Regions from separate parts of the Paraburkholderia sp. JPY465 genome, predicted to be linked through region 1. Evidence: riboswitches for the same ligand, from Rfam matches in the RefSeq annotation. Region 1 holds a riboswitch; the other holds the start of a gene.
What was found. Region 1 has a riboswitch for cobalamin ahead of cobW (cobalamin biosynthesis protein CobW). Riboswitches for the same ligand answer to the same signal wherever they lie in the genome.

Region 1 (7,736 bases):
TCGACGTGGCCGAGGCACAGAATCGCGACCGGCCGCGCGCCTTCCGGCATCGCCAGTAGCTGGTGCACCGCGTCGACCTCGAACAGCGACACCCATCCAAGCCCGAGTCCTTCGGCGCGTGCGGCGAGCCACATGTTCTGGATCGCGCACGCGACCGACGCGAGGTCCATCTCCGGCAGCGTGCGACGGCCGAATACGTGTCGCTCGCGCCCGTCCATCAACGCGATCACCAGCAGTTCCGCGCAGTCGCGCATGCCTTCGACCTTCAGCTTCATGAATTCGTCGCGGCGCTTGCCGAGCGCGTCGGCGGTGGCGAGCCGTTCGCGCTCGACGATGTCGCGCAAGCCCGTGCGCAGCGCTGCATCGGTGATGCGCACGATGCGCCACGGCTGCATGTAGCCGACGCTCGGCGCGTGATGCGCCGCGTCGAGCAGACGCCGCAGCACCGCCGAATCGACCGGATCGGGCACGAAGTGGCGCATGTCGCGGCGTTCGTAAATCGCGCGATAGACCGCGTCGCGCTCGGAGTCGTCAAAAGGCTTCGCCATGAAAGAGGGCGGCCGTGAAAGCCGGGTTGGAGGGCCAGTAAGCGTGCATATAGGTTGCCACAATCGGACCCACGCGGAACACCGCTTCGCCGGGCGTGTCGCTGTGCGCGCGGGTGGCGAAGCGCTGCGGCTCGAGCGATGTCGCGAGCTTCGAGTAATGGAACGTGTGGCCGGTCAGCGTGCCGTGCAGGCCGTCGATCTGCTGCATGCCGAGCGACGTGAAGCGCGTTTGCATCTCCGCGTGACCGGGCAGCAGGCCGAGCATCGGCGTGCTCTTGCCTTGCGCGTCGGTCAGGGTGTCGAGCAGGTAGAGCATGCCGCCGCATTCGGCGACCACCGGTTTGTCCGCCTCGACGTGCGCGCGGATCGATGCCGCGCTGCGCATGTTGCCAGCGAGCGTCGCCATTTGCAGTTCGGGGTAGCCGCCCGGCAGATAGAGCGCATGTGTGTCGGCGGGCAACGCTTCGTCGGCGAGCGGCGAGAAATAGCTGAGCCGCGCGCCGAGCGCTTCGAGCAGCGCGAGGTTGGCGGGATAGATGAACGAGAACGCGGCATCGCGCGCGATCGCGATGTGCTTGCCTTCGAGCAGACGCGGCAGCACTTCGGGCGACGGTGCGCCGAAATCGACCGGCGGCGGCAGTTCGGCGAGCGCGGTCGACGCGAGCGTATCCGCCGCGCGTTCGAGGCGCGCTTCGAGATCGTCGATTTCATCGGCCTGATGCAGGCCGAGGTGGCGGTCGGGCAACGTGATCTCGTCGCTCGCGGCGATGTGGCCGCACCAGCGCAGTTCGGGCGGCAGCGCTTCCTGCAGCATCTGCGCGTGCCGAGCCGAGCCGACGCGATTCGCGAGCACGCCATGAAACGGCAGTTGTGGTCTGAAGCGAGCAAGGCCGAACGCGAGCGCGCCGAAGGTCTGCGCCATCGCCTGCGCCGAAATCACCGCAAGCACTGGCACGCCGAACGTGGTCGCCAGATCGGCGCTGCTCGGCGTGCCGTCGAACAGGCCCATCACGCCTTCGATCAGGATCAGGTCGGCTTCTTGCGCCGCCTGCGCGAGCAGGTTGCGGCACGCGCTTTCGCCGACCATCCACAGATCGAGCGACAGCACCGGCGCGCCGCTCGCGCGCGCGAGGATCATCGGATCGAGAAAATCCGGCCCGCTCTTGAACACGCGCACGCGACGTCCGAGCCGCCGGTGATAGCGCGCGAGACCCGCGGTGATCGTGGTCTTGCCTTGTCCCGACGCGGGCGCGCTGATGAACAGCGCGGGGCACGCAGCGGAGGAAGTCCCCTTGGGGGATGCGGACATCGCTCAGAACTCCACGCCGCGCTGCGCCTTCACACCCTGCTCGCGATACGGATGCTTGATCGCGCGCATTTCGGTGACGAGGTCGGCGGCTTCGATCAGCGCATCGGGCGCATGGCGTCCGGTCACGACGACGTGCAGCATCGGCGCGCGCGCTTTGATCACCGCGAGCACTTCGTCGAGCGGCAGGTACTCGTACTTCAGCACGGTGTTCAGCTCGTCGAGGATCACCATCTGGTAGTCGCCGCTTTCGATCATCCGCCGCGCTTCGTTCCAGCCCTTGCGCGCGGTCGCCATATCGGCTTCGCGATTCTGCGTGTTCCACGTATACCCGTCGCCCATCGTGACGAAATCGCATTGCGCGATTGCGCCGAGGAAATCGCGCTCCGACGTATGCAGCGCGCCCTTGATGAACTGCACGACGCCCAGCCGCATGCCGTGGCCGAGCACCCGCACGGCCATGCCGAACGCGGCCGTGCTCTTGCCCTTGCCCGTGCCGGTGTTGACGATCAGCAGGCCTTTTTCGACGGTCGCGCTGGCCTGCTTCTTTTCGTGGCCTTCGCGGCGGCGCTCGGTCATGCGTTGATGCGATTCGGGGTCGGTTTTCATCGAAGGTCCTGGTCTTGAGGGGCGGGATGGAAGGGCGCTACGTCGCCGGGTGCGGTGTCGGTCGCCGCCGCAATTGCAATGGTGATACCAGCGTGCGTGGTCTTGGGTACGACCAGACGTGCGGTTTGCGCGATTGTCGCGGAGACCGAAGCTGCTGCCGCCAGTAGCGCACACGGTTCGCACACACCGTCGACACCAAGATGCGCGCGCGCGGCCGCCGACGGCGCCGCGACCGGCGCGGCCGCGATCTGCTCGCGGCTGAACAGTTGCAGCGGCAGTTGATGGCGTGAACAGAATTCGAGCAGACCTGCTTCGTTGCCTTTGGTGTCGATCGTCGCGATGGTGCGAATCCGCTCGAAGGCATTCGAACCGAGTGCTGCGCGCACGGCGGCTTCGATGTCGCCGGCATCGCTGTGCAAGCGGCAACCTATGCCGACGCTTAGCGTTTTGAGCGCGCTCGCAGCTTGTTCGTGATCGACTCGGCCGTCGCGGTTCGCCGCTTCACGTGCAAGCGCGAGCGAGGCCACGCCGCCGATCACGACGATCGCCGGCGAGCCGAGCCCTGCGCGCACGACCGCCTCGGCAAACTCGCGCAGCGGCGCGAGCACGTGACGCTGCTCGGGCCGCGTCGCCGATTCGATCGCCGCACAGGGTGTATCGGCGGACATGCCGGCCGCGAGCAACGCGGCGACGATTTCGCCGAGCCGCCGCATGCCCATATAGATCACGATCGTCATGCGGGTCGCGGCGAGCGCGGCCCAGTCCGGTTCGCCGTTGCCGGCGCCGTGGCCGGTGACGAACACGACGCCCTGCGCGTAATCGCGATGCGTGACCGCGATGCCGAGCGTCGCGGGTGCGGCGATGCCGGCCGTAATGCCGTTGATCACGTCGACTTCGATGCCCGCCGCCTGCAGCGCCTGCAATTCTTCGCCGCCGCGGCCGAACACGAACGGATCGCCGCCCTTGAGCCGCGCGACGCTGCGTCCCGCGCGCAGATGCCCGAGCATTTGCGCGACGATGTCCGCTTGCGGCGTCGACGGATGGCCGCCGCGCTTGCCGACGTACACGACTTGCGCGTTGGCGCGTGCGAACTGCAGTACGTCGGGATTGACCAGATCGTCGACCAGCACGACATCGGCCTGCGCGAGCGCACGGGTGGCCTTCAGCGTCATCAGTTCGACGTCGCCGGGACCGGCGCCGATCAGCCAGGCGCGCGTCATCGCGGCGTGCATGGCGCATGCCATGCGGAGATGGGAGGAGAGGAGCGGCGTGCGACGGTGCACGCGGCAGTGAATATAGAGGTCATGCAATACAGCGAATCCAGGCGCGGCCACTCATGCGGCTCGCGGCGGATTCTTCAGAGAGAGAACGCCACGAAACGCGCGATGCCACGTTTCTACGCCTTCACATCCGTTCCCCGCGGATTCCGGCGGCCGGCGGCGCAACCTGATGCACGGGTGCATGCGGCGCCGCCTCCGCGTCTGGCCGGTATCCGGGCTGGCGGCCTCACGCGTTTCGCCTTCCCGTCCTTGTTTGCGAATCTGCGGATTCGCGGGGCAGTGGCATCAAAAAACGCATGCGCGGCACGGTGGAATCGAAGCTGGATCGAATCGCGCGCCGCAGGTCGCTTACCGTTGCGGGGACAGCACAGGTTGAACGCGCGACGCGCTGCCTGTTTCCCGTTTAACTGCACATGCGAGTGCATGTGCGGGCACCAAACGCGCGCATACGATAGCACATGGCGCCTTGCCAGATAAGCCTCGGCGACGCTTTCCGGCGGCCTGCGTTCCTTGACTGCGCATGCCCGGGGGCCTACACTCGCACGCACTTTGGGTGCTCGCGTGCGCGTTCGTGCGCATGCAGTTAAACGGGAAACAGGGAGCCATCTGCGCTAGAGCGGCTAACCTGTGCTGTCCCCGCAACGGTAAGCGAAAAGCGGTTCCGGGTTGATAGCCGGGCACCGCGGTGCCGGCTTCGATGTCCTCGCGCAAGGTCGCGTCGACATATCACCACTGGACGAGAAACCACTCGGCCGGGAAGGGGAAGCGGCGCTTTCGCCAGCCCGGATACCGGCCCGAAGAAGCAGAACGACCGCCGCGGGGATGCGGCGGCGCGTTCATGACCTCAGTTCCGTTTTCTGTATTTCCGTTGTCGCGGCAATGCCGTCGTTCGTCCCCGTGTCTGGTGATCGCTGGTACTGTGCGCGTGATTCATTCGCTCCGTTCGCCAGCCGATGCCGACCGATGCGCGGACTTTGCGGCAGACCGATGCAACGCAAAGGGATGGACCTCACGATGCAAACTCAATTGCGCAAGATTCCCGTCACGATCGTCACCGGCTTTCTCGGCAGTGGCAAAACGACGTTGCTGCGGCACATCCTCAAGCATGCGGGCGGCAAGCGCATTGCGGTGATCGTCAACGAGTTCGGCGAACTCGGCATCGACGGCGAAATCCTCAAGGGCTGCGGCATCGGTTGCGATGAAAACGGCGTCGAGACCGAAGGGCAATTGTATGAACTCGCGAACGGCTGTCTGTGCTGCACCGTGCAGGAAGAGTTTTTCCCGGTGATGGAAAAACTCGCGGAGCGGCGCGACGAACTCGATCACGTGTTGATCGAAACCTCGGGGCTCGCATTGCCGAAGCCGCTCGTGCAGGCGTTCAACTGGCCGCAGATCCGCAACGGCTTCACGGTCGACGCGGTGGTGACGGTGGTGGACGGCCCGGCCGCCGCAAGCGGCCAGTTCGCCGAGAACCCGGTCGCCGTCGATGCGCAGCGCAAGGCCGATCCGAACCTCGATCACGAGTCACCGCTGCACGAGCTGTTCGAAGACCAGTTGTCGGCCGCCGATCTGGTGATTCTGAACAAGACCGATCTGATCGACGACGCGCGGCAGCACGAAGTGGAAGCCGCGATCCGCGCGGAGATTCCGCCGCAGGTAAAGATCGTGCGCGCGCAGCAGGGGCAGCTCGACCTGCATACGCTGCTGGGGCTCGAAGCGGCGTCGGAGCAGACGATCCACCTGCGGCACGACCACCACGGTTCCGCCGACGACCCGGATCATCACCACGACGAGTTCGATTCGGTCGTCGTGCAGGCATCGGTGCCGTCGCGCGACGCGGCGCTCGCCGCGTTGCAGACGCTGGTCGAAAACCACACGATTTACCGTGTCAAAGGCTTCGCGGCACTGCCGGGCGCGGCGATGCGTCTGGTGATCCAGGGCGTGGGCCGGCGCTTCGACAGCTACTTCGACCGGCGCTGGCAGGCGGGCGAAAACGGCGACGGCGCCCTGAGCCGCTTTGTGCTGATCGGAGAAGACCTCGATCGACCCGCGCTGCAACAGGCTCTCGACGCGGCGCTCGGCGCGACGTCGAACGCGACGGCATAACGGGCGCACCAGCATGCATCTGCTGCGCACGACGCCGGGCGGTTTCGTCGACGATACGCAGGGCGTGATCCGCATCGATCAGCAGCCCGCCGATATCGTCGTGCTCAGTTCCGCCGACACCACGCTGTCGCTGCTCGCGAGCGTGGTGCCGCGTCTTGGCGACGGCTTCCCGAGCGTGCGGCTTGCGAACGTCACGTATCTGCGTCAGCCGGCCTCGGTCGATTTCTATCTGGACGACGTGTTGCAGCATGCGCGCGTGGTCGTCGTCGATCATCTCGGCGACGAAGCGTATTGGCCGTACGGCATCGAGCAGGTCGTCGCGCTCGCGCAGCGCAAACAGCAAACGCTCGCGATGTTTTCCGGCGATCTGCAGGAGGACCCGAACCTGCTCGCGCGCAGCACCGCGAGCGCCGAGTTGTGTCAGCAGTTGTGGCGCTACCTGCGCGAGGGCGGTCCGCAGAACGCCGAGGCGTTTTTGCGCTGCATCGCGTATCGCGCACTCGGTTGGGGGCGCGAGCCCGAGCCGCCGCGCGCGTTGCCGGCCGCGTCGCTGTATCACCCCGAGCGCGATACGCCTACCGTCGCCGATTGGCAGGCGCGCTGGCGGCAGGACGCGCCCGTCGTCGCGATCCTGTTCTACAAGGCGCATCTGCAGGCCGCCAATACCGCGGTGTTCGATGCGCTGATCGATGCGCTCGAAGCGCAAGGGCTCAATCCGCTGCCGCTCGCGATCACGTCGTTGAAGGATGCGATGAGCCGTGATGTCGTGCAGTCGCTGTGCGCGCAACATGGCGTCGCGCTGGTGCTGAACACGACCGCGTTCGCCGCGTCCGCGATCGACGACCCCGAGCCGCTCGCGCTCGCCGGCGACGCGCCGGTGTTCCAGGTGATCCTGAGCGGCGGCAATCGCGAGGATTGGCTGAAAGACAACCACGGCCTGAATTCGCGCGACATCGCGATGCACGTCGCGCTGCCCGAAGTGGACGGGCGCATCATTACGCGCGCGATCAGTTTCAAGGGTCTCGCGTATCGCTGTGCGCGTACCCAGGTCGATGTGGTCCGCTATCAGCCCGATCTCGAACGGGTGCGTTTTCTCGCCGAGCTGAGCCGCCGCTGGTGCCGTTTGCGTTCGCTCGATAACGCCGACAAGAAAGTCGCGTTGATTCTCGCGAACTATCCGACGAGTGAAGGGCGCATCGGTAATGGCGTCGGGCTCGACACGCCGGCATCGGTGGTCGGCATTCTGTCGATGCTGCGCGATGAGGGCTATCGTGTCGGCGAACTGCCCGAGCACGGCGACGCGTTGTTGAACAGGCTGACCGAGGGCGTGACCAACGATCCGGTCGTCCGCGATCTGCGTCCGGCCCTGCAAAGTCTCGCGCTCGACGACTATCTCGCGCATTTCAACGCATTGCCGGCGAGCGTGCGCGACGCGTTGAACGCGCGCTGGGGCAAGCCCGAAGAGGACCCGACGCTGCGGCGCGGCCGCTTCATGATCGCGGGTTGGCGCTGCGGGCAGGTGTTCGTCGGCATTCAGCCTTCGCGTTCGCGCGAGCAAGGCGACTACGCGAGCTATCACGATGCGGAGCTCGTACCGCCGCATGCCTACCTCGCGTTCTACTTCTGGCTGCGCCACCAGTTCGGCATCGACGCGGTCGTGCACGTCGGCAAGCACGGCAACCTCGAATGGCTGCCGGGCAAAAGTGTCGCGTTGAGCGACGCGTGCTGGCCCGATCTGATTCTCGGACCGATGCCGCATCTGTATCCGTTCATCGTCAATGATCCGGGCGAGGGCAGCCAGGCGAAGCGGCGTGCGCAGGCGGTGATCATCGATCATCTGATGCCGCCGCTTACGCGCGCTGAAAACTATGGGCCGCTGCAGGACCT
Region 2 (7,736 bases), on a different contig from region 1:
GGGACGCCGCGAGCCGGCGCAGGCGGTTGGCGCGAACTGAGCTGCGCCCGGCTAGCGCAGCGAACGCTGCATGAAAAAACGCCACGGCATCGATGGATGCCGTGGCGTTTCTCTTTGGGGCGCAGACTGAGGCGCTGAAGTTCGCGCGTGCGCGTCACTTCATCTGCACCGACCCCGACACGTTGACCGTCACCGTCGACGTACCGCCTTCGAGCGGCATCGGCGCGCTCTTCGCGTCGGCGCCCATCGCGCGTGCGCTCATCATCATCATCGGACGCGGCATCGCGCCGCTGTGATTCACGTTGACCTCGCGGATCGAATAGCCGCTAAAGCCGAAGGCCTGCGAGGACGCCGCGGCCTGCTCGCGAAACGATTTGATTGCCTCGCCGCTGAGCCGCTGTTCGGCCGCGCGTTGCGCTTCCGGCGACAGCGAGAAACGCACGTTGCCCACCTGCATGATCGATGCCATCTGTCCGGCGAGCTTCGAGGCCGCGGCGAAGTCGCGCGATTCGAGCACGACTTCGGTGCGGCCGCGCCACGCCGAGATACGTCCGTCGCGGTCCGTCGACGGGAAGATCGAGAACGCACCCGAGCGTGCAGTCACGCCGGCCACGCCGCGCGCCTTCTGCAATGCGGCGTCGGCGCGCTGGTTCAGCGTCGACGTCAACGCGGACGGCTCGCTCGCTTCCTGCTCGTAAAACAGCGTGATTTCGACTTCGTCCTGCGGGACTTCCGCGCTCGCCTGCGCATTCAGCGACAGCACGCCCGAAGGCTGCGGCATCATGGTCTGCGCGCGAGCGGGCGCAGGGTTCAGCGCGAGCGCCACAGGCGCGCCAAAGGCGAGCGCGAGTGCGAGGGCCCGTGCGGTTTTTGTCGTCATGGCTGGAATCCTTGTTTGAACAGGTTGTGCACGTTCGACGCGTGCGCCGAGTGATGACGCGATGGCGGCGCGCGGTTTGACGGAAGCGCTAGCGAATGGATCGGGGTGCCGTCGAACGGTTGATTCGAGCTCGCGCTTTCGTCGACCGATTAGGCGCGTTTTATTGACGCTTGGTTCCCCAATTAGTGTTTCGCCGCCGCATCGGGAATGATGGCCTGGACGCGATCACGACACGTGCCGCGTCGCGCATTTGCCCTTAAACCAGCTGTTTAGTGATGAAGCGCCATTCGGCGTCGGTCACCGGTGTGATCGACAGACGGTTGCCTTTGGCGAGCACGCGCATGTCCTGCAATTCGGCATGTTCGCGCAGCGCGGCCAGCGGAATCAATGGGATTTTCTTCTTGAAGACGACGTCGACGAGCATCCAGCGCGGCGTTTCCGGCGACGATTTCGCGTCGTAGTATGGACTCTTTTTATCGAACTGCGTCGGATCCGGATACGCGGTCGACGAGACTTCCGCGATGCCCGCGATGCCGGGCTCCGGACAGCTCGAATGGTAGAAGAGCACGCCGTCGCCGACCTGCATCACGTCTCGCATGAAGTTGCGCGCCTGATAGTTGCGCACGCCGGTCCACGGCAAGGTGCGATGCGGTGCGTTGGCGAGGTCGTCGATGCTTGCTTCGTCCGGTTCGGACTTCATCAGCCAGTAGCGCATGAATCGGAGTGAGCGTGTGAGATTGAACGAGGCGCCAACAACAGGCGCGTGCGGAAAAGCCCCTGAAACAGGCACTCAAACGAAAAAACGACGACCAAAGAAAAACGGCATCGAACCGAAGTCCGATGCCGTTCCAGATAAGGTCCCCGCCTTAGCCGCTAGGCCGGCATCCTGAACCGAGGGTTCAGAATTGGTCGCAGTTAGCAACACTTCGGGTACATCAGACAGAGTGACGCGCACACCCGTGCTACAAATTTCCGCAACCGTGCACATGGCATTGGTTCAAGGAATATATGACCTTGGCGAACCAGGCAGGGAAGCTAAACAGATGAAGCTACAACACAAACCGTTGAACAAGTGACCGGTTCGAAACCGGCCTGCTATTGAGTCAACTACTGCTTACTGCATGCTGTACTGCTCAATCACAGTACCTAATTGTTCGTTCATTTGCTGCATTGTACGCCGGATTTCTTCAGCAGGAAATGCTTCTCCGTGTCGCACGCTGCTTTGCAGCTTAAGCAGTTCCGATGCCAGCGACAGCGCCGCCATCACCGCGATGCGATCGGTGCCGCGCACATTGCTGCCGCTGCGGATTTTCTTCATCTCGGCGTCGACGCGCGCGACCGCCTCGAGCAGCGCGCCTTCCGTTTCAGGCGAACAGGCGAGACGGTAGGGTACTTCGAGAATCGATACTTCGATCTGCTTGGTGGTCATGCGCTTTCTCCGTGTCGGCTCACGTCGCTTGCCGCTTCCTCGTGTTCGGGCTGGGCGGACTCGAGCAGATCGAGCTGGTTATCCGGTTCGCTGCTCGCGCGTGCGCGCGGCAATTTTTCGAGAATCGCATTCAGGCGCACCTGAGCGTCGTCGATCTTGGCGGACAGCGCGTCGCGTTCAGCTTGCAGTGCGTCGCGCTCGGCACGCAATTGCGCGAGTTCTGCGTGCGTGGCTTGTACTTCCGCACGCGTTTGCGCGAGCTGCTCTTCGAGCGCGATCCGCGCTTCATTGTGGCGCTGGCTGATCGCAATCAGCTTGCCGATGTTCTGGGAGAGTGATTCGAGTTCGGTGAGCATGTGCTGCGTCCTCTAAAGACATCGCATTTTAGCGCGGAATATTACAGGTTCCGACAATTGTCTCGTTTCGAGACGTAACAGCATCGCTTCGTGCAGGTTCGTTGCGAGTCGTGTCGTCGACCATAAGATAAAAGACCGGCAATCCATCGGACAATAACCTGCATTCGACAGAACGGATTGCGCTCCGGTTGGCGTTTCTTGACGCCCCGCGAAGCCGCTCCTACACTTCCCGCACTCTGGTGCCCGCGCGCGCTTTTCGGCGCGCGCAGTTAAACGGGAAGCAGGGCGCGCGCGGTGCCAAACCGGATGCGCGAACCTGCGCTGCCCCCGCAACGGTAAACGACCGCATGTGATGTGCTCATGCAGGTCGGTCCTGGTCGCAAGGTTGGAAGTTCAATCTGCGAGTGTGCCACTGCGCGTCACGCGTGGGAAGGCGGGATCGATGTGTCGTAGCCCGGATACCGGCCAGAAAAGAGGGACGTCCCCCGCGAAAACGTTAAACAAGGGGACGCCTCGTGACGCGTCGGCCCGCGGGGAAGCAGGCCGCGCACGCTATCCACAGGAATGTCATCCCATGTTGTCCCCCATCGCCCGCGCGACGCTGCTCGCGTTCGCGAGCCTGCCGCTCGTCGTGCATGCGCAAAGCGCCGAGCCTGTGTCTTCATCGTCCACTGCGGATGCAAGCACCGCGAACGCCGCAAACGTTGCCGATTCGTCAAATCCCGCTTCCGCCGATGCGTCGGGCAACGTGCTGTCGCCGATCGTCGTGACCGCGCAGCGCGGCGCGCAAGCGTTGCGCGATGCGATCCCGCAGACCACGCAGTTCGATCAGCAGGACATCGCCGACACGACCGCGACCGATCTGCCCGGCTTGCTGCGACTCGCGCCCGGCGCGCAAATCTCGCGCACGGGTGGCCCCGGTTCGACCACGAGCCTCTTTCTGCGCGGCGCGTCGTCGACACAATCGCTGCTGCTGATCGACGGCGTGCGCGTCGATTCTGTGAGTCTCGGCTCCGCTCAGCTCGCACAGATCCCGCTCGACCAGGTCGATCACGTCGAAGTCGTGAACGGCAACGTGTCGGCGTTGTACGGTTCGGGCGCGATCGGCGGTGTCGTGCAGGTGTTCACGAAAGACGGCGGCGATCATCCGCCGCGCTTCAATTTTTCTGTCGGCTACGGCAGCTATCACACGCAGACGCAAACGGCCGGCGTGAACGGCGCGCTCGATCAGGACGGCCGCACGACCTTCAACATTTCGCTCGCGCGCACGAAGGGCGACGGCTTTTCGTCGCTCAATCCGCTCGAGGCGCCGGCCGCAAATCCGAACCCGAACGGCAATCTGAACGAGAGCATCAGCGCGTCGCTGCGCCACAAGTTCAACGACAAGTGGGACGCGGGCGTCAGCTACTTCCAGTCGAACAACAACAACAGCTACGACAATGCGTACGGCGTGCCGACCGATCTGAACAACCTCTATAGCAAGGTTCGCCAGGCGTCCGTGTTCGCGAACGGCAAGCTGACCGACTGGTGGACCACCCACTTCACGCTCGCCGAGGGCGACGACCGCAGCGTCTCGAACACCAATGGCATCTACGACGACCGCTTCGATACCGACAATCGCCAGTACACGTGGCAGAACGATTTCGCGCTCGCCGCGAACCAGAAGCTGCAGCTCGGCTACGAGCATCTCGACCAGACTCTCGACTCCGACACGTTCGCCGCGCCCGACCGTCACGTCGATTCGGTCTTCGCCGGCTACAGCGCGCGCTTCGGCCGCAACCAGATTCAGGCCAACGTACGCCGCGATCAGTACTCCGATTTCGGCGGAGCGAACAGTTACTATCTCGGCTACGGTTTCGACATCACGTCGCACTGGAAGGTAACCGCAAGCTATTCGGATGCTTTCCGCGCGCCGAGCTTCGACGATCTGTACTATCCGATCAGCGGCAACCCGTCGATCCAGCCCGAGCGCAGTCACTCGGTCGAAGCCGGTTTGCAGTACGCGACCGATGCGCTCGGCGTGATGCGTCTGAACGCATTCCAGACGCGCTATACGAATCTGATCAACTACGTACAGACGATCCCCGGCATCTATCTCGCGGAGAACGTCGGCCATGCGAAGGTGCAGGGACTCGAAGGATCGTGGAGCGGTCATGTCGGCAAGACCGACGTACGCGCGACGTTGACGCTGCAGAACCCGGTCGATCTCGACAGCGGTACCGACCTCGTGCGGCGCGCGCGACGCTTTGGGTCGTTCGCGGTGAATCGCAGCATCGGTGGATGGCGGGTCGGCGGCGAGTGGATCGTCAGTGGTCCGCGTCCAGACAGCACCGGCAACCTCGGCGGTTATGGCATCGTGAATCTATCGGCGCGCTACAACATCACGAAGGCGTGGTACGTCAGCGCGCAAATCGACAATCTGTTCAACAAGGACTATGAAACGGCCTACTCGTATAACTCGCCGCGACGCGGTGCGTATGTCACGCTCGGCTGGCAGCAGCAGTGACGCGCGCGCCGGGTTGCCCGCATGCGTGAGCGCACGCGGATGAGTCGCGCGTCCGGTTCGCTGTCCGCCGCGATGGCAACGCCACGCCCGATGAATGCGAAACGCGCGGCCGCGATCTGGCTCGGACTCGCGCTCGCCGCCGTCGCGCTGCTCGGCGCGTCGCTCGTGCTCGGCAGCGTGCCGCTCGCGCCGTCGCGCGTGCTTGCGGCGCTCGTGCCAACGCACACGTTCGGCGCCACGGGCAGCGACGATCTCGCCGGCGAAATCGTGCGCACGTTGCGATTGCCGCGCGCGCTCGCGGGCTTCGCGTGCGGCGCGTTGCTGGCGCTCGCCGGCGCGCTGCTGCAGGTGCTGCTGCGCAATCCGCTGGCCGAGCCGTACGTGCTCGGCGTGTCGGGCGGCGCTGCCAGCTTCGCGCTGGTCGCGATGATCGCGGGCGGCGCCTGGTGGATCGTCGATGCGAGCGCGTTCGCCGGTGCGTTCGTGTCGATCCTGCTGGTGCTCGGACTCGCGCGTCGCGAACTGTGGCGCGGCGAGCCGCAGGACACGTCGCCGCGTTTGCTGCTGACCGGGGCGGTGATCGCGGCCGGGTGGGGCGCGATGATCACGCTGCTGCTCAATCTCGCGCCCGATAGCCGTCTGCGCGGCATGCTGTTCTGGCTGACCGGCGACCTCAACGGCGGCGCGCTGCCGTGGACCGCGCTGATCGCGCTCGCGCTCGTGTTGCTCGCGATCGTGCCGGCCGCGCCGCGTTTGAACCTGCTGCTGCGCGGCGACGCGGCCGCGCAAGCGTTGGGCGTTGCGGTGATGCCGCTGCGTTTGCGCGTGTACCTGGTCGCTTCGCTGGCGGCGGCCGCGGCGGTGACGACCGCCGGCACGATCGGCTTCGTCGGTCTCGTCGTGCCGCACATGCTGCGGCTCGCGTTCGGCAACGACCAGCGCATGCTGCTGCCGGCGGCCGCGCTCGGCGGCGGTGTCGCGGTGATGGGCGCGGATCTGATCGCGCGTACCGTGATCGCACCCGCGCAATTGCCGGTCGGCGTGATTACTTCGCTGGTCGGCGTGCCGGTGTTTTTGTGGATGCTGCTCAAACGCCGCCGATGATGCAAGCCGAACCTAGACCCACCTCTTCGATGCTGAGCACGCAACGCCTGACGCTGCGCGCCGGCGCGCGCACCTTGCTCGATGCGTTCACGCACACCTTCCATGCGGGAGAAATCTGGTGTATCGCCGGGCCGAACGGCGCGGGCAAGACCACCTTGCTGTCGACACTGGCAGGCCTGTTGCATCCGGCGGCGGGCCATGTCGAACTCGATGGCGTGCGCGTGGCCGACTGGCAGCCGCTGCCGCTCGCGCGGCGCCGCGCGCTGATGCCGCAAAGCGCGGCCGATGCGTTCAATGCCAGCGTGCTCGACATCGTGCTGCTGAACCGCTTCCCGCATCTGGGCAGCTGGGGCTGGGAGCGCGATGAAGATCGTGCGGCCGCGCAGGCGGCGCTCGAATCGCTCGGCCTTGCGGACTTTGCGGCGCGCGATGTGCTGTCGCTATCGGGCGGCGAGCGTCAGCGCGTCGCGCTCGCGGCAGTGCTGTGCCAGGACGCGCCGCTATTGCTGCTCGACGAACCGTTGTCGCATCTCGATCTGCATCATCAGATCGATTGCCTCGAAGCGCTCGTCGCATGGACGAGCGAACCGGGACGCAAGATACCGCGCAGCGTGCTGTTCTCATGCCACGACCTTAACCTCGCGCGCCGCTTCGCGACGCACGCGTTGCTGCTCGACGGCGCGGGCGGCGCGTATGCGGGCCCGGTGCGCGACGTGCTGACGCCCGCGTTGACGAGCCGCGCGTTCGGCTATCCGCTGATTCTGATTCGCGATGGCGAGCACGAGGCGCTGATTCCCGCGCCGCGCGCGCGTCATGAATCGCCTGCCGGTCATGACGGACAGTCAGGCTGACTATTCATCCCCCATACCTTGTCTCGATCACACCTATGACTCGCATCCCACTCCCGGCCGGTTTGCCCGAAGTCGCGCCGCTCGATCAGACGCTGCGCGCCGAGCTGCAACGGATCATCGATACGCGCACCAAACCGCCCGGCAGCCTCGGCCGGCTCGAAACGCTCGCGCGTCAGATGGGTCTGATCCAGCGCAGTACGCGTCCCAGTGTGCAGCGTCCCGCGATGATCGTGTTCGCGGGCGATCACGGCATCGCCGCCGAAGGCGTGAGCCCGTACCCGCAAGCGGTGACCGCGCAGATGGTCGCGAACTTCATCGCGGGCGGCGCGGCGATCAATGCGCTCAGCCGCGTCGCCGGTCTCGAACTCGAAGTGGTCAACGCGGGCATCGCCACGCCGCTGCCGTCCACCGACGGACTCGTCGATATTCCGATCGGGCGCGGCACGCGCAACTTCGCGCACGAAGCCGCGATGACGCACGCCGAAGCGCTCGCCGCGATGCAGGCAGGCGCCGCGCGCGTGCGTCATCACGCGGCGCTCGGCACCAACGTGATCGGCTTCGGCGAGATGGGCATCGCGAACACGTCGGCGTCCGCCTGTCTGATGAGCCG

Region 2: another riboswitch for cobalamin. It lies ahead of QFZ94_RS26675 (TonB-dependent receptor domain-containing protein); the one in region 1 lies ahead of cobW (cobalamin biosynthesis protein CobW).

What each region holds. Positions count from the first base shown of each region.
Region 1 is NZ_JBNDMT010000002.1:2,679,865-2,687,600, forward strand. Features, by position in the region: gene bluB (5,6-dimethylbenzimidazole synthase) at 1-548, opposite strand, end outside; gene QFZ94_RS14470 (cobyrinate a,c-diamide synthase) at 532-1,857, opposite strand; gene cobO (cob(I)yrinic acid a,c-diamide adenosyltransferase) at 1,861-2,463, opposite strand; gene QFZ94_RS14480 (cobalamin biosynthesis protein) at 2,460-2,894, opposite strand; partial or broken gene cobA (uroporphyrinogen-III C-methyltransferase) at 2,958-3,683, opposite strand; cobalamin riboswitch at 3,930-4,197, opposite strand; cobalamin riboswitch at 4,278-4,555, shown strand; gene cobW (cobalamin biosynthesis protein CobW) at 4,758-5,849, shown strand; gene cobN (cobaltochelatase subunit CobN) at 5,863-7,736, shown strand, end outside.
Region 2 is NZ_JBNDMT010000003.1:2,604,188-2,611,923, reverse strand. Features, by position in the region: gene lgt (prolipoprotein diacylglyceryl transferase) at 1-40, shown strand, start outside; gene QFZ94_RS26700 (SIMPL domain-containing protein) at 155-880, opposite strand; gene QFZ94_RS26695 (EVE domain-containing protein) at 1,137-1,595, opposite strand; RNA gene ssrS (6S RNA) at 1,735-1,916, opposite strand; gene QFZ94_RS26685 (cell division protein ZapA) at 1,995-2,309, opposite strand; gene QFZ94_RS26680 (ATPase) at 2,306-2,665, opposite strand; cobalamin riboswitch at 2,886-3,149, shown strand; gene QFZ94_RS26675 (TonB-dependent receptor domain-containing protein) at 3,240-5,171, shown strand; gene QFZ94_RS26670 (FecCD family ABC transporter permease) at 5,211-6,275, shown strand; gene QFZ94_RS26665 (ABC transporter ATP-binding protein) at 6,275-7,126, shown strand; gene cobT (nicotinate-nucleotide--dimethylbenzimidazole phosphoribosyltransferase) at 7,162-7,736, shown strand, end outside.